Regions from separate parts of the Leeia sp. genome, predicted to be linked through region 2. Evidence: predicted binding sites of a transcription regulator. Region 2 holds the regulator's gene; each other region holds the start of a gene.
The links. Region 2 encodes sigma-54, which starts transcription at its own class of promoters, with help from an activator protein. Its sites were predicted from a motif close to CTGGCACGCTTCATGCTT; they were not measured.
Positions count from the first base shown of each region.

Region 1: a site for sigma-54 is predicted at 1,946-1,963, ahead of adh (aldehyde dehydrogenase). Genes of this name have one in related genera too.
Region 3: a site for sigma-54 is predicted at 1,911-1,928, ahead of ACE3O2_RS10950 (2Fe-2S iron-sulfur cluster-binding protein). Genes of this name have one in related genera too.
Region 4: a site for sigma-54 is predicted at 2,373-2,390, ahead of ACE3O2_RS04970 (nitrate/nitrite transporter). Genes of this name have one in related genera too.

Region 1 covers NZ_JAYREC010000001.1:61,032-65,321, reverse strand. The annotation lists gene ACE3O2_RS00485 (sigma-54-dependent Fis family transcriptional regulator) at 1-1,697, opposite strand, end outside; gene adh (aldehyde dehydrogenase) at 2,020-3,540, shown strand; gene ACE3O2_RS00475 (DUF779 domain-containing protein) at 3,684-4,049, shown strand; gene ACE3O2_RS00470 (hypothetical protein) at 4,091-4,290, opposite strand, start outside.
Region 2 covers NZ_JAYREC010000007.1:107,755-112,044, reverse strand. The annotation lists gene hprK (HPr(Ser) kinase/phosphatase) at 1-203, opposite strand, end outside; gene ACE3O2_RS16615 (PTS sugar transporter subunit IIA) at 207-659, opposite strand; gene hpf (ribosome hibernation-promoting factor, HPF/YfiA family) at 801-1,136, opposite strand; gene ACE3O2_RS16605 (RNA polymerase factor sigma-54) at 1,189-2,589, opposite strand; gene lptB (LPS export ABC transporter ATP-binding protein) at 2,599-3,321, opposite strand; gene lptA (lipopolysaccharide transport periplasmic protein LptA) at 3,362-3,928, opposite strand; gene lptC (LPS export ABC transporter periplasmic protein LptC) at 3,912-4,290, opposite strand, start outside.
Region 3 covers NZ_JAYREC010000004.1:3,527-7,816, reverse strand. The annotation lists gene ACE3O2_RS10960 (TatD family hydrolase) at 5-781, shown strand; gene ACE3O2_RS10955 (MBL fold metallo-hydrolase) at 778-1,542, shown strand; gene ACE3O2_RS10950 (2Fe-2S iron-sulfur cluster-binding protein) at 1,532-1,885, opposite strand; gene ACE3O2_RS10945 (type I secretion system permease/ATPase) at 2,017-4,161, shown strand; gene ACE3O2_RS10940 (HlyD family type I secretion periplasmic adaptor subunit) at 4,164-4,290, shown strand, end outside.
Region 4 covers NZ_JAYREC010000001.1:898,389-902,678, reverse strand. The annotation lists gene nirB (nitrite reductase large subunit NirB) at 1-992, opposite strand, end outside; gene ACE3O2_RS04970 (nitrate/nitrite transporter) at 1,010-2,212, opposite strand; gene ACE3O2_RS04965 (ANTAR domain-containing response regulator) at 2,502-2,996, opposite strand; gene ACE3O2_RS04960 (glycine zipper 2TM domain-containing protein) at 3,183-3,647, opposite strand; gene ACE3O2_RS04955 (diacylglycerol kinase) at 3,759-4,133, opposite strand; gene rng (ribonuclease G) at 4,130-4,290, opposite strand, start outside.

The sequences.
Region 1 (4,290 bases), on a different contig from region 2:
AGGGTGTGCTCGTCGTCGCCCATCAGCGCGCAGGCGGTGCGCAGGGCGTTGACCAGTTGCCGCAGGTTGCCGGGCCAGTGGTAGCGGGCGAAGGCGGCAGCGACGCGGTCGTCGAGGTAGCGGGGCTGCTCGGGGGAGAGCTCGTGCAGCACGCGGGCGGTGAGGGCGGCAAAATCGCTGCGCTCGCGTAAGGGAGGCAGCATCAGGGTCAGGCCGTTGATGCGGTAGTAGAGGTCGGCACGGAAACGCCCGGCTTCCATGTCCTGCTTCAGGTTGCGGTGGGTAGCACAGATCAGGACAAAGTCGACCGGCACCGGGGTGCTGCCGCCCACCGGCACCACCTCGTGCTCCTGCAGCACCCGCAGCAGCCGGGCTTGCTGCGCCAGCGGCATGTCGCCGATTTCGTCCAGAAACAGGGTGCCGCCGTGGGCAGCGCGGATGCGGCCGGGGCAGCCTTCCTTGCGTGCACCGCTGAAGGCACCGGGCAGGTAGCCAAACAGCTCGGCTTCGATCAGGTTCTCCGGCAGGGTGGCGCAGTTCACCGCCACAAAGGGGCGGGCCTGGCGCGGGCCGGATTCATGGCAGGCCTTGGCAAACAATTCCTTGCCAACACCGGATTCGCCTTGCAGCAGCAGGGCGATGGGCTTGCCGAGCACACGGCGTGCCTTGCTGATGGCGGTTTGCAGCGCGGCATCTCCGCTATCCAGCCGGGTGAAGGCGTCCTGCGGCGGGGTGCTGCGGGCGGGTTCGGCTGCGACGATGCGCCGCGCGCCGCGTGCCAGCTCAACACGCAGGAAGACGCGCTGGCCGTTGTGGCGCAGCACAGGCATGGCTTCGCCGGGGTGCTGGCGGCCCCAAGCCACCAGATCGGCTACCCGAATCTGAAACACTTGCGTAACCGGAGTCAGGCCCAGGTCCGCCGGGACCAGGCCGAGCAGGGCAAGGCCCGCACGGTTGGCGCCACTGCAGCAGCCGTCTTCGGTGAGGGCAAGCACGCCTTCGGCCACGGTGCTGATGCCTTCCGGCAGCGGGTGGAAGCGCAGGCGGATGGCGTCGCCGTGGCGGGCTTCAAACAGCCGGTTTTCGATCATCTGCGCGGCAGCCCGTACCAGGCCAAAGGTGTGCGGGTGGCGGCATCGCTGTTCGCCGGAGATGTCCAGCACGCCGAGCAGGCGGCCCGTCGGGGCCATCACCGGGGCAGCGGCGCAGGTGAGGAAGCCGTTGCGCTCCAGAAAATGCTCGGCACCGTGGATGGCAATCGGTGCGCATTCGGCAATGGCGGTGCCGATGGCATTGGTGCCGCGCTGGTTCTCGTGCCAGGAGGCGCCCTGCATCAGCGCCACCCGCTCGGCGCGGCTGAGGAAATCCATGTCGCCCAGCGTTTGCAGCAGCACGCCGCGGTCGTCGGCCAGGATCACCATGCTGCCGCTGTCGCGGGTTTGCCCGTACAGGTATTCCATCACCGGTCGGGCGTGGGCCACCAGCTCGCTTTGCCGGTCGCTGGCGCGGGCTATCTGGCTGGCGTCGAGCTGCAGCGGGCTGGGCAGGCGGCCCACCGGGGCCAGCCCCGCCGCCAGGCAGCGTTGCCAGGAGCGTGACAGCATGGCCCCGACCAGATCTGCCGGGGGCGCTTCACCGTGCGCCAGATAGCGTTGCCGGGCGCGGCGCAGGTCCGGGCCCGTTTGGGCAGGCAACATGTCTCCTCCTTTGCGCCGGGCGCTGCGCGCGGGCGCTTGTGTCCGGTCTCACCGTGGTCGGTGGCCGCTGTTATGCAAGCTAAGGTACTGAAGCCAAAAGGAATAAACAAGCCCTACCGGTCAAATTGCCTGCCGGGTGTCCCATTTTGGGACAGTGTCCCGCTTCGGGACGTGTCAGGCTTGGGTGCCGTGGTGCTGCATTTTATGAATAACACTGATAAATCAGTGCCTTGCCATTCAGCCTTCGGCTGGTACGCATCTTGCCATGGTGGGTGCAGGTGTCATGACACATGACACTGCATACCTACAAGGAGGCGACACCATGATCTACGCTGCACCCGGTACGGCAGATGCCCTGGTCCAATACAAGGCCCGCTATGAAAACTTCATTGGTGGCGAATGGGTTCCGCCGGTCAAAGGCCAGTATTTTGACGTGATCACCCCGATCAGCGGCGCGCCCTATACCCAGGCCGCACGATCCACCGCGGAGGACATTGAGCTGGCGCTGGATGCCGCCCACGCCGCTGCCGAGCCATGGGGCAAGACCTCGGCGGGCGAACGCGCGCACATCCTGTTGAAGATTGCCGACCGCATCGAGGCCAATCTGGAGCGGCTGGCCTACGCCGAGACGGTGGACAACGGCAAGCCGATCCGCGAAACGCTGAACGCCGACATTCCGCTGGCGGTGGATCACTTCCGCTACTTTGCTGGTTGCGTACGTGCGCAGGAAGGCAGCATCAGCCAGATCGACGACAACACCGTGGCCTACCACTTCCACGAGCCGCTCGGCGTGGTGGCGCAGATCATCCCGTGGAATTTCCCCATCCTGATGGCCGCCTGGAAGCTGGCCCCGGCGCTGGCTGCCGGTAATGTGGTGGTACTCAAGCCTGCCGAATCCACCCCGGTCAGCATCTTGCTGCTGACCGAACTGATTGCCGACCTGCTGCCGCCGGGCGTGCTCAACATCGTCAACGGCTTTGGCCGCGAAGCCGGCATGCCGCTGGCGCAAAGCAAGCGCATCGCCAAGATTGCCTTCACCGGCTCCACCAGCACCGGCCGGGTGATTGCCCAGGCTGCTGCCAACAGCCTGATCCCTGCCACACTGGAGCTGGGTGGCAAGTCGCCCAACATCTTCTTTCCGGACGTGATGGCGGCAGACGACGACTACCTCGACAAGGCCATCGAAGGGCTGGTGCTGTTTGCCTTCAACCAGGGTGAAGTCTGCACCTGCCCCTCACGCGCCCTGATCCACGAATCCATCTACGACCGCTTCATGGAACGCTGCCTCGCCCGCATCGCCGCCATCAAGCAGGGCAACCCGCTGGACAGCGACACCATGATCGGCGCGCAAGCCTCCCGCGAGCAGCTCACCAAGATCACCTCCTACCTCGACCTGGGCGTGCAGGAAGGCGCGAAAGTGCTGATCGGCGGCAACCGGGCGCAACTGAGCGGCGCGCTGGCCGATGGTTACTACGTGCAGCCCACCGTGTTCCAGGGCCATAACAAGATGCGCATCTTTCAGGAAGAAATCTTCGGCCCGGTGCTGGCGGTGACCACTTTCAAGGACGAAGCCGACGCCCTGGAGATGGCCAACGACACCCTGTACGGGCTGGGAGCCGGGGTGTGGACCCGCAATGGCAACATCGCCTACCGCATGGGCCGCGCCATCAAGGCTGGCCGGGTGTGGACCAACTGCTACCACGCCTACCCGGCACATGCCGCCTTTGGCGGCTACAAGGAATCCGGCATCGGCCGCGAAACCCACAAGGACATGCTCGACCATTACCAGCAAACCAAGAACCTGCTGGTAAGTTACGCCGAGCAGAAGCTGGGCTTCTTCTGAGCGATGGTTTCGCAGAAGCCGTGATGGAAACCGGCCCCGCAAGGGGCCGGTATCACCCGCACCAGAACAACCCAACAGCACAGCCCAGCAGAGCGTAATCACCGCAGCACATTGCGCCATTGCCTTCCACCCAGGAGCCAACCATGGTCGACAAAGTGATCGCCACCCCCGCCGCGCTGGCGCTGATCGCCCACCTGCAGCACAAATACGGCCCGGATCTGATCTTCCACCAGTCCGGCGGCTGTTGCGACAACAGCGCCGCCAACTGCTACCTGCCCGGCGAGCTCACCATCGGCCCCGGCGACACCCACCTGGGCGACATCGGCGGCTGCCCCTTCTACATCAGCAGCTCCCAATACGAATACTGGAAACACACCCAGCTCATCATCGACGTGATCGACGGCACGGGCGGCACCTTCTCCCTCGAAGGCCCGGAAGGCAAAGCCTTCCACACCCGCTCCCGCGTCTTCACGGATGCGGAATGGGCGGAGGTGGTGGCTGGCGGGTGAATGCCGTGTGCTGAGATTGCCATCACCCAACAATGACCGCCTCAGCGTGGGCACGGAATGCTGAATCTGCCTTTCTTACGCTTAATTCTGCGAACAATGTCTTCGTGAAATTCAGATGCCCAGTCATCGTTTGGTGAGATGGACCGTTGTCGAGCAGACAGGCAATAGGCTTTGTTGATCGCCCCGTGCTCAAAGTGAAACAGGGCCAGGTATCGCAAGGCGTCGCCGGAATATGCACTAC
Region 2 (4,290 bases):
CGCAGATAGTTCATCTCCGCCAGACCCAGCACCTGGATGCGGTTGGGGTGAATGAAGTTCAGGTGGCCTACCAGGGCCAGCGAAGCACGGTCTACGTCGTCATTCGACAGGCTGCTATCGGTGGCGGAGCGCCCCGCAACCCAGCTGAGATCGAGCTTCTCACGATTGTCGTCATACAGTTGGGCAACGCTGATACGAGGCATGGATCATTCCTGTCCACTGAGCATGCGGTAAACCTGGTCCGGGTCCGCCGACTGCAGCAATTGCTCGCGCAGCGCACGGCTACAGAACAGCTCAGCCAGCTCGCCCAGGATCTGCAAATGCAGCTCGCTGGCATGATCCGGCACCAGCAGCACAAACAGCAGTTGCACCGGCTTGCCATCCGGAGCATCGAACGGGATGGCCGCCTTCAGACGCACGAAAATGCCGACCGCCTCTTTCAGACCCTTGATCCGTCCATGCGGAATGGCCACACCTTGTCCAAGACCGGTTGACCCCAGTTTTTCCCGGTCAAACAGGCTGTCTGTCACCTTGCTGCGGGCAATCTGGTAGTCATTCTCGGCCAGCAGGCCAACCTGCTCAAACACCCGCTTCTTGCTGCTGACATCCAGATCCAGCACAACATGGCCGGGACGCAATATCTTGTGTAAAAAACTCATGAATTAGGCTCGCCAGTGGGCGGCACGCTCCACCTCGGGAGGGCATCCCCCTCGGGTACGGTGCAAAACAAAACGGCGAGGCAGGGAACCCCTGCCTCGCCGTGGCATTGTACTCCTGTTTGCACCGCTTCGGCGCGACGCTTATTCAGCCGCCTCACCATGGAGATGCTTCAACGAACCGCCATCATGGCGACGATCAGCCCGCTTTTCCTTGTGTTTCAGGACCTGACGGTCCAGCTTGTCGATCAGGGCGTCAATGGCTGCGTACAGATCACTGTCGCTTGATTCGGCAAAGATGTCGTTACCGCGCACATGGAGCGTGGCCTCCACTTTCTGGACCAGTTTGTCCACCGACATGATCACATTCACGTCCAGCACATGATCAAAGTGGCGCGTCACCCGCGTCAGCTTGGAGGTCATGTATTCCCGGATGGCCGGGGTGATCTCAAGATGGTGTCCGCTCATGGTCAGATTCATGGTTTACCTCCTGGGGAAAACTCGGGTCAGACACCGCTCAACCGGCTCTGCCCTATAGCGCCTTGCGCAGATTGACGGGTGCAATGTGCATCGCTTCACGGTATTTCGCCACCGTGCGGCGAGCAACCACTACCCCCTGATTTGCCAACATGTCCGACAACTGACTATCACTCAAGGGTCTGGCTGGGTCCTCCGCTTGTATCAATTGCTTGATCAGCGCCCGTATGGCTGTGGCCGAACAGGCACCACCGGTATCTGTCTCTAATCGACTGCCAAAGAAGTACTTGAGTTCAAAAATTCCGCGGGGGGACAGCAAATATTTCTGGTTGGTGACACGGGAGACAGTCGATTCGTGCAAGTCCAGCTCGTCTGCAATCTCGCGCAGCACCAAGGGGACCATGCCCACGTCACCATGCTCGAAGAAACGCCACTGCCGCTCAACGATGGCTCGCGATACCCGAAGAATGGTGGCAAAACGCTGCTGCACGTTTTTCACCATCCAGCGCGCCTCCTGCAGTTGCTCCTGCAAGCCCTTGCCGTCGGCACCGCGATGTTGGGTCAGGATACTGGCGTACAACTGGTTCACTTTCAGCTTGGGGACGGCATCGGCATTCAAATGCGCCACCCATTTACCTTTTTGCTTGACCACCACCACATCCGGCACCACATAGCGTGGTTTCTCCGTCGAAAAGGGGCGCCCCGGCTTCGGATCCAGGCTGCCGATCAGCTGTTGCACCTGCCGCAGCATGTCGTCATCGCACTGTAGCCGTCTCTTCAGTTTGGTATAGTCTCGCGCACCTAGCAAGTCCAGATGATCAAGTACCAAGGTCAGGGCCATCTGCCGTACGTCGGAATCCGGCAGACGCAGCAGTTGCAGTTGCAGACATTCAGGCAATGCGCGGGCGGCGACTCCTGCGGGCTCACAATGCTGCACATAGCGCAGCGCGATGCGCCATTCCTCTTCGTCGACCTCCCATTCGTCCGGACCCAGGTCGATCAGCTCCTCCAGCCCGCCCAGCAGGTAGCCGTCCTCATCCAGCGCCTCCACGATCAGGCTGGCCAATACTGCATCGCGCTGGGGCAGCTTCATCTCCCCCAGCTGGGCCAGCAGATGCTCGCGCAGGGAGATGGACTCCGGCGTTTGCTGCATCCAGTCCCGCTCTTCATCCTCATCGTCCGGGCTGCCATTGCCCGCAGCGGCCCAGCTCAGCTCGCCCAGTGCCTCGCCTGCGGCTTGCCAGGCGTCATTCAGCTCGACCGAATCGCCTTCCGCCACAGGCTCCGCAACATCATCCGGCCCATCAGCCCGTTCCAGCATCGGGTTGAGTTCGATGAACTGATCGAGCTCCTGCTGCATGTCCAGCGTGGAGAGCTGCAGCAAGCGGATGGCCTGTTGCAGCTGCGGTGTCAGGGTCAGCTGTTGTGACAGCTTGAGTTGCAGGGTCGGTTTCATTGCTGCCCGCTACAGGGTGAAGCTTTCACCCAGATACACCTTGCGGACCGCCTCATTGGCAACCAGCTGCTCCGGGTGACCATCGGCCAGCACCTTGCCTTCGGCGATGATATAGGCCCGGTCGCAGATATCCAGCGTTTCACGCACCTTGTGGTCGGTGATCAGCACGCCAATGCCGCGATCCTTGAGAAAACCGATCATCCGCTGCACATCGGCCACGGCGATCGGGTCCACACCGTTGAACGGCTCATCCAGCAAGATGAACTTGGGGTTGCTGGCCAGTGCCCGCACGATCTCCACCCGTCGGCGCTCCCCCCCTGACAGGCTCTGTGGCATCTGGTCACGCAAGTGGGTCACGTGCAGCTCGCCAAGCAGGGTTTCCAGCCGTGCCATACGCTTCTTTTCGTTGGGCTCGTGCAGCTCCAGAATGGACAGCACGTTTTCCGCCACCGTCATGCGGCGGAAAATGGAAGCCTCCTGCGGCAAATAGCCCAGCCCGGCACGCGCCCGGCGGTGAATCGGCCAGTGGCGCATGTCCTTGTCGTCCAGATACACCGCCCCGCCATTGGCGGGCACCAGACCGATGATCATGTAGAAGCTGGTGGTTTTGCCTGCCCCATTGGGGCCCAGCAGACCGACCACCTCGCCACTCTCTACCGAGAGGCTGACATCATGCACCACGGTGCGTCCGCGGTAGCGTTTCTGCAATTGTTCTGCGCGCAGCTTGCTCATGAAATCATCATACCAGTATGCGGGCCCCTGCGCCCGGCTGTCATTGGGGTGCCGGAGCGGGCGTCGGGGTCGCAGCTGGCGCAGCGGGGCGCGGCTTCGGCGTAATGGTCACCGTGACCCGGCCGCCCCCTTCAGGGCTGGTGGTGGTACTGGCGCCGCCTTTGACGGAATATTGCTGCGTGACCGAGTCATAAAAGATGCTGGACCCTTTCACCTCATCCAGCCCCCGCTTCACCCGGGCGTTGCCCAGCAGTTGCAGCTGGTTCTTGGCGCTGTCGTACTCCATCCGGTCGCCATACCCTTCCACATACTCATCCACATTGTCCTGCTTCTGGCGGAACTGCACCGGCCGGCCCACGCCAACGGCTTTCATGTCGCCCACATCATTGGTGGTCACATCAATCCGCTCGGCCTGCACCCGCAGGGTGCCCTGCACGATCAGGACATTGCCAATAAACTGCCGGGTACCCTTGTTCATGTCCAGCGTCACGGTATCTGCCTGGATATTGATGGGTTTGTCCCGGTCAGCCGTCTCGGCGTGCGCCCATAGCGACAGCAACATCAGGCCACAGGCGGACGCCAGCCACCCCTTACTTCGCTTGTACATAATTTGCCCTCACATGATGTTTCAAGGTGATCTTGCGCGCCTGCTGATCCATCACCATCCCTACGGCATCCACCCTGCTGCTGCCCTGCACCAGCTGCAGCGGTGCTTCCGTCTGTGCCAGCTTGCGGTCTGTCCATACCGTCAGGTTGCGTGTGGTCAGGGTAATGGGAAGCTGCTTTTGCCAGGCGGCCTGGGTAATGATCACACCTTCATTGAAGATGACCCGCTTCTGGCTCCGGTCCAGCGTCGCCCGGCTGGCCACAATCACCAGCTGTGGCTGATTCGGCAGCATCTGCACCAGGCGCGCATCGCGCAGCTCGCTGCTGTCGGTATCCGGATAGTGCTCCAGATGCGCTGCGGTA
Region 3 (4,290 bases), on a different contig from region 2:
CTCCATGTTTGTCGATTCACACTGCCACCTCAATTTTCCGGAACTGTCTGCGGATCTGCCGCACTACCTGAACGCCATGGTAGAGAACCAGGTCAGTCATGCCCTGGTCGTTTCCGTCAACCAGCGTGAAATGCCGCAGGTGCTGGCGCTGGCGGAACAGTACCCCCATCTGTTTGCTTCAGTCGGGGTGCATCCAGACCATCAGGGTGAGCCTGAGCTGAGTGTAGCCGATCTGTGTCGCCTGGCTGACCATCCCAAGGTCGTGGCCATTGGCGAGACCGGTCTGGACTACTACCGGCTGGAGGGTGATCTGGAATGGCAGCGCGAGCGGTTTCGTACCCATATCCGCGCTGCTCGGGAAACCGGCAAGCCACTGATCATTCATACCCGCAGTGCGGCAGAGGATACCTTGCGGCTGATGCGTGAAGAGCGGGCGAGTGAAGTCGGCGGGGTATTGCACTGCTTTACCGAGAGCCAGTCGGTTGCCGATCAGGCCATGGAGATGGGCTTTTATATTTCCTTCTCCGGTATCGTCACCTTCAAGAAGGCGGTGGAGCTCAAGGCGGTGGCCCAAAGCATTCCGCTTGAGCGCATGCTGATCGAGACGGACGCGCCTTATCTGGCCCCGGTACCGTTCCGTGGCAAGCTGAATCACCCGGCACTGGTGCGCCATGTGGCTGAGGAAATCGCGGTACTGCGGAATGTACCGTTGACGACCATCGCTTCGGTGACGACCGATAATTTCTTCCGGCTGTTCCACCATGCCAGGGCGGCCGCATGACCTCTGCCCTGGTGCTGGGCGCAGGCTCTTCGGCGGGTACGCCGGTTGTTGCCTGCACCTGCCCGGTATGTACGGAGGCCCATCCGCGTAACCTGCGCAGCCGAGCTTCGTGCTTGATTGAGCACCAAGGCGTGCAGCTGCTGGTGGATACCGGTCCTGACATGCGCACTCAGATGCTGCGAGAGAAGGTCAGCCGGGTCGATGCGGTGCTGTATACCCATCCCCATGCCGACCACCTCAATGGCATTGATGACCTGCGCGCGTTCTGCTTTCGTCAGCAACAAGCCATCCCGGTGTATGGCAATCCGTTCACCATGCGCAATATTGAAGAGCGCTTTGGCTACGTGACGCTACCACCTACTGCCCATTGGGAACGTCCGGTATTGACGCTAAACCCGGTTGAAGCCCCCTTTACCGTACAAGGGGTACAGGTGACGCCTATTCCGTTGCTACATGGCAACTGGCCTATTCTCGGCTATCGGGTGGGCAAGGTAGCCTGGCTGACCGATGTCTCGACCATTCCGGAGTCTAGCTGGCCGCTGCTGGAGGGCCTGGAGCTGCTGTTTCTGGATTGCTTGCGGCAGCGCCCCCATCACACCCACATGAGCCTGGATGAGGCCGTGGTGGCAGCAAGCCGCATTCAGGCGCAGCAAACCTGGTTCATTCACATGACTCACGACATTGATGCCAATGCACTGCGCACGCAGTTGCCCGACGGCATGGACTTCGCCTGGGATGGCTTGCGCCTGACTACCAGCTGACCTCCAGCGCTTCTCCGGGCTGCACCATCACATGGCAGGCCAATCGCCACAATTGCGGTGTCTGCAATAGCGTTTCTGCGGCATGCTGCTCTGCCGTGAGTTTGCCGTGGCGCAGCAGGACATTGCGTTCCTTCCCGCTCAGTTTGATGATCCGTGGCGTCGCTTCATCCGGGTAATGCAGGTGAACCGCACAGGCGCCACAGGTACCCTGGCCGCATCGCCAGTACAATGGAATACCGGTTTCCCGTACCCAGTCGGTGAGGGCCTGTGTGGTTTTACCCTCGGTGCACAGCCATACCGGGTCCGTCATGCTCCCGCCTTGCAGTTTCAAGTTGGCGATCATTCCCATTTCCGCAACAATGTTTAACAAGCATGCATCATGCCGGTGCTGCTATTATTGATCTGACTGATGGTAGCATCCAAGACTGTCCAGTTAGCATGCACCATCCATACAACGCCGGAAGAAATGACCCGATGAGTTCATGGCACGTTGGTGACAACCAGTCCCACTTTGACCCGCTGCTCGATTGTCTGGTTGAACTGACCAAGCTGCATGGTAACCCCCTCTCACGTGAGGCCTTGTCCGCGGGACTGCCCCTGGTGAATAACCGGCTGACCCCGGGTCTGCTGGCCCGTGCTGCCGGCCGTGGGGGGCTGAGTGCACGGGTGATCCGTCGTCCCCTGAAGGACATTGCCAATACCCTGTTGCCGGCCATTCTGTTGCTGGATGGGCGGCAAGCCTGTCTGCTGCACGAAGTTACAGCGGATGGTCATGCCAAGGTCAGCTACCCGGAGGTTCCGGGGGGTATGGAAACCATGCCGCTGGACATGCTGTCGGCCCGCTATACCGGTCAAGTCGCCTTTGTCCGTCCCAAGTTTCGTTTCGACCACCGTGCGCCTGAGCTGGGACACGTCCGGGCGCGGCACTGGTTCTGGGGCGCCATGCTGGAAGCGCGGCACCTGTATCGGGATGCCCTGTTGAGCTCGGTGCTGGTCAACGTATTTGCCTTGGTATTTCCGCTTTTTTCCATGACGGTCTACGACCGGGTGGTGCCCAATCACGCGCTGGAGACCCTGTGGGTACTGGCGATTGGTGCCTTGCTGGTGCTGGTGTTTGATTTTGCCATGCGCGTACTGCGGGGCTACGTGCTGGATGTGGCCAGTAAACGCATTGATGTGCAGTTGTCTTCCCTGATCATGGAGCGTGTGCTGGGCATCCGCATGGAGAACCGCCCCCCTTCGGTGGGTTCCTTCGTGGCCAACCTGCGATCGTTTGAGTCGGTGCGTGATTTCATCGCATCCGCTTCCATGGCCACCTTGGTGGATTTGCCCTTTGTGCTGCTGTTCCTGCTGGTGCTGGTCTGGATCAACCCCTGGCTGCTGCTGCCGGTGACGGTAGGCATTGTGATCGTGGTGGGCTTTGGTTTTGTGGCGCAGGCCAAGATGGAGGCGCTGACCGAGACCACCCAGCGTGCCACGGCACAACGCAATGCGACGCTGGTGGAAAGCCTGGTCGGTATTGAAACCTTGAAGGCCATGGGCGGAGAGTCTGATGTGCAGCGGCGCTGGGAGCGCGCTACGGTGTTCCTCTCCCAGGTGAATGGCAAGCTCAAGCTGATGTCCAACACCACCATTTACTTTGCTTCATTTATTCAGCAGCTGGTCAGTGTGGCGGTCATCATTGCCGGTGTGTATCTGATGACGGACGGGCAGTTATCCATGGGGGGGCTCATTGCCGCTGGCATGATCTCGGGGCGTGCCATGGCACCACTGGGACAGGTGGCGGGCTTGTTGATGCAGTACCATGGTGCCCGCACTTCACTGGGCTCGATTGAAAACTACATGAAGATGCCGGTTGAGCGCCCTGCTGATGCCAACTTTCTGCATCACAGTCATTTCAAGGGTGACATTGAATTCCGTGATGTGACGTTTGCCTATCCGGGGCGCGATAACCCCGTGCTGAAGAAAGTGTCTTTCCGCATCCGTGCCGGGGAGCGGGTGGCCATCATTGGCCGCCTTGGCTCGGGCAAGACCACCATTGAACGGCTGTTGCTCGGGCTGTATCAGCCCACTGAGGGCTCGGTGACGGTGGATGGTATCGACGTGCGGCAGATCGACCCTGCTGAACTGCGTCGGGCAATAGGGTACGTGCCGCAGGATGTGGTGCTGTTTTTTGGTACCTTGCGTGAAAACATCGCAGTGGGCGCGCCGTTTGCCGACGACAACAACGTACTGGTGGCTGCGGATGTAGCCGGTGTGTCCGAGTTTGCATACTTGCACCCCTCCGGTTTTGACATGGTGATTGGCGAGCGTGGCGAGTCGCTGTCCGGTGGTCAGCGTCAGGCGGTGGCGGTCGCGCGCGCCTTGCTGTCCGACCCGCCGATGCTGATTCTGGATGAGCCGACCAATGGTATGGACCATACCAGTGAGGAGCGCCTGAAGGCGCGTCTGAAACAGGTGCTGGCCAGTGGCAAGACCATGTTGCTGGTGACACATCGCACGGCCTTGCTGGACCTGGTGGATCGACTGATTGTGATTGACGGTGGCCAGGTGGTGGCCGATGGACCCAAGGCGCAGGTGGTGGAAGCCCTGCAGCAGGGCCGGATCGGGAGGGCCTGAGCATGAGCAAGTCGCAACCTTCCGCACGCCGTAGCCTGCTGGACCGTTATCTGGACTTTGCCACCCGCAACCAGCAGGTGCTGGATGAGGAGCTGGTCGGGGAGGGGGACTGGGCGGCTGTGGCGCACG
Region 4 (4,290 bases), on a different contig from region 2:
GTCACTTTCAGCTTGGTGGATAGCACGGAGCCCTGGTAGCGGCTGATGCCAAACTGCGCCAGATGGTTGGCACACACTTTGGCTTGCTCAAACAAGGGTGCAACCAGGCCATAGGCCACCCCGCGGTGACTGACACACTCGCCTACCGCATAGATGCGCGGGTCATAGGTCTGCATGGCATCGCTGACCACAATGCCGCGTTGACAATGTAAGCCCGCTGACTCGGCCAGCTGAGTATTGGGGCGAATACCGACCGCCATGACCACCAGCTCTGCCGGGATCTCTGTACCATTCTGAAAACGGATCGCGCGGACCGCGCCGTGCGCGTCCCCCAGCAACGCTTCGGTCTGGTGCCCCATCAGGAAGCGGATATCACGCCGCTCCAGCTCTTCACGCAGCATCAGTCCTGCGGTTGGATCCAGTTGCCGGTCCAGCAACCAGTCGGACAAATGCACTACCGTGACTTCCATGCCACGCAGTTTCAGGCCGTTGGCGGCCTCAAGCCCAAGCAGCCCCCCGCCGATGACCACCGCATGCTTGCGGGTAAGGGCGGCCTCCATCATGCGCTCGGTGTCGTGGATGTCACGGTAACTGATGACCCCATTCAGGTTCTTGCCAGGTACTGGCAGGATGAACGGAGTAGAGCCGGTGGCCAGCAGCAGTCGGTCATAAGGCGTGCTGAGGCCATCCTCGGTCAAAACCTGGCGCCGGACACGGTCTATACGGACAATGGCTTTGCCCGTATGCAGCTTGATGCCATGCTCGGTGTACCACTCTCGCGGATTGAGAATGATATCCTTGAACTCCTGCTCGCCTGCGAGCACAGGCGAGAGCAGGATACGGTTGTAGTTGGGGTGTGGCTCGGCCCCAAATACCGTAATGTTGTACATGTCGGGTGCAAGCTTTAGCAGCTCTTCCAGGGTACGGATGCCTGCCATGCCGTTTCCGACCAGCACCAGCCGGGGTTTAGCGGCAGAAGCAACAGCAGTCATGCTCATCATGCGCTCCTTTACACGCGGGCCGTGGCGACGGACCAGTTGGACCGCCAACGTTGCTTGACGCCTGCCAGACTTAACCAGGCCGCGGCACATAAGGCTGCAAATAGCCACAGGCCCGCTGCATAGCCACCCGTGGACTGCTTGATGAAGCCCAGACTGGCCGCCAACGCAAAGCCACCGACACCGCCGGCCATCCCGATCAATCCCGTCATGACCCCGATTTCCTTGGCAAAGCGCTGTGGAACCAGCTGAAAGACTGCGCCATTACCTGCGCCCAGGCATAACATGGCCAGGATGAACAGCAGCAGAGACAGGCTGGCCCCCCCTTGGTTGAAGCCGGCGGCAGCAATCAGGATGCTGCAGGCGCCGTATACCCCCAGTAAGGAGCGCGTGCCGCCCATTTTGTCGGCCAGCAAGCCACCCAACGGACGCATGATGGATCCGGCCAGCACGCAGGCAGCGGTATACAGACCGGCCGTCTTGGCTTCAAAGCCGAACTGGTCATGAAAATACCCGGGTAGTGCACTCGCAAAGCCCGAGAAGCCACCAAAGGTCATGGCGTAGAAGAACATGAACCACCAGGCATCCTTTTCCTTGAGCACAGCCAGATAGTCTGATAACCGTTTGGTGGTGCGAGGGCCAGGGGCATCTTTGGCCAGCAACACGTACAGGGCAAGTACCAGCAGCAGGGGAAGACAAGCCAGTCCAAACACCGCATTCCAGCCAAAGCTAGCCGCTACCGCAGGTGCAAACAGGGCGGCCAACACCGTGCCGGAGTTACCTGCTCCAGCGATGCCCATGGCGGTGCCCTGGTGTTGTGGTGGATACCAGCGGGATGCCAGAGGCAGCGCCACTGCGAAGGATGCACCCGCAATCCCCAGCAGTACGCCCAGCAGCAGGATGTGGGCATAGGACGTGATGCCGACTGTCCATGCACCAGCCAGGGACAGGATGACCAGTAGCTGGGCAATGGTGCCGGTGCGCTTGGCACCCAGATGATCGACGATGACGCCCATAAGCAGGCGTAACAAGGCTCCAGCCAGAATGGGGGTGGCGACCATCAGGCCTCGCTGCTGGGTATTGAGGTGCAAGCTTTGTGCGATGGGTACCTGTAGCGGACCCAGCAGATACCACACCATGAAGCTCAGATCGAAATACAGAAAAGCCGAAAACAAAGTGGGCGTGTGCCCGGCGCGCCAGAATGTCCTGTCCATTGGTATTCTCCATGGGGTAATTCCCCCGGTCAGTACAAAAAAACGGCGTCCTCCCCGTGTGGAACGGGTGAGGACGCCGTTGTCCGTGTGCCGAGGACCGCCTTTGGTCCCCGGTGCATCAGTTTTTGACTGCGCGCCGTTGCGCTGTCTGATGGAGATATAGCAAGGGGTGTGCCAGTGCTGAAAACCGCACAGAAGGTGACGTGAGTGTCACGTAGTGCATGATTTGTGCACCGCAGCAGTGCGATGATGCACTATTTTGTATCATGAGGAATTGAGACCACTGCGTTTAAGAATCCCCAAGCAGAGCTGAACTTTGGAGTAACTGCCGGGAGAGCTCGACCAAGCGCAGCCCACAGCGCATGGCTTCTGTGCGCAACAGGGCGTACGCCTCGGCTTCCTGAAGGCCGCGACGCATCATGAGCAGGCCTTTGGCCTTCTCAATGATTTTGCGATCTGCCAATTGCTGCTCGAGCCCGCTCAGGCGATCCTTGAGCTGCTGCGTGAACTCGAACGATACACATGCCATCTCCAGCAAGGGTGCCAGGCCGGATGGTTTATCCTGCTCAAGTGCATATAGCGCAACCCCGGCATGCACTGCTGTGCGCATACAGTGGGAATCACCACGTTGCGCCAAAAGCAGTACCGGGAGGGGGTGGTCACGCGTCACCTGCTCCAGTTGCGACAAGAGCAGTGTAGAGGGATGACTGCTGACGATGAGAAGAAGGTCGGGTTGATTGCGGCTGACGTGCTCCAGCAGGCTGGACTCAGGGCTGGCCAGCATTTGCACGGTATACCCCATGACTTCCAGTGCAGCTTGTAAGTCTGGCCGTGGATGGTCACTGTCGTGGGTCAGCAGGACCCGGATTGGTGAGGGGGGCATGGCACATCCAGGGACTGGTGGAGCCCTGTTACTGCAATTCGCATGCCACCCGCGTTACCAGCGATGATGCAAAGGACGCTGGTGTGTCTAGCGTGGGGTCACGCGGGCTTCGCCGCCCCCGCTGAGGACTTGCACCTTGTCGCCAATCCGGAAGGCCTGATCGGCTTCCTGCACAATGGCAATCATGCGGCCGCTGTCGAGCTTTACCGTGATCTCGAGGCCGTCCCGCTTGGTCGCAGCACGCTCCGCAGCACTCCCGGCAAGGCCACCCAGAATGCCACCGACCACGGCACCGACGGTCTGGCCACTGCCCTTGCCGACATGGCTGCCCGCAATACCACCGATCACTGCTCCCCCAGCGGCACCCACGCCGCTATTGCTGCCCTCAATGACCACCTGGCGCACATTTTGCACCACGCCGAATTCCACAGTCTGCGCGGTACGCGCACTGCCAGCGCTGTAGACATTGCCTGATTTGCTGGAGGCACAGCCAAGCAACAGGCCACTGCTGAGCAGCAGTGCCAAGAGCAAACGGGGAGTGGTAAGGTTCATGGCGAACTCCGGATGAGGGTCAAAGGCTGGGACCGCTCAGCGGGCAGAAAGTGCCCGGCAGGCCACGCATGGCCGTGGCACAGCGGCTACGACCATGGTCCCACTATAGGCTTAGCGATGGCCAAACGCAAGCCACAGCGCGTAGCTCCAGCAGGCGAGGCAGATCACCAGCGCCACCAGTACGGCGGCACTGCCAAGGTCTTTGGCCAGCTTGGCGAGGTCGTGCCGCTCGGGCGAAGCGAGGTCAACCACTGCCTCAATGGCGGAGTTGAGCAGCTCGATGACCAGTACCGAGAGGGTGGTGGCCAGCAGGCCCAGCTTCAGCGGAATGCTGACTGGTAGCCACAGGCCGAGGGGCAGCAGCAGCACAATCGCCACCATCTCCTGACGGATGGCCGACTCGCGCCGCCAACCCGCCTTGAAGCCGTCGATGGAGTAACCAAAAGCGTGTATCAGTCGGGTCAGTCCGGTTTTTCCGGGTTTCATGCCAGCACCACGTCGTATTGTTCCTGATTGTATTGACTCTCGACCTGCAGGCGGATCGGCTTGCCGATGAAATCGGCCAGCTGGGCAAGGCTTTGTGATTCCTCATCCAGAAACAGGTCGATTACGCCTTGCGAGGCAAGGATGCGGTATTCCCGCG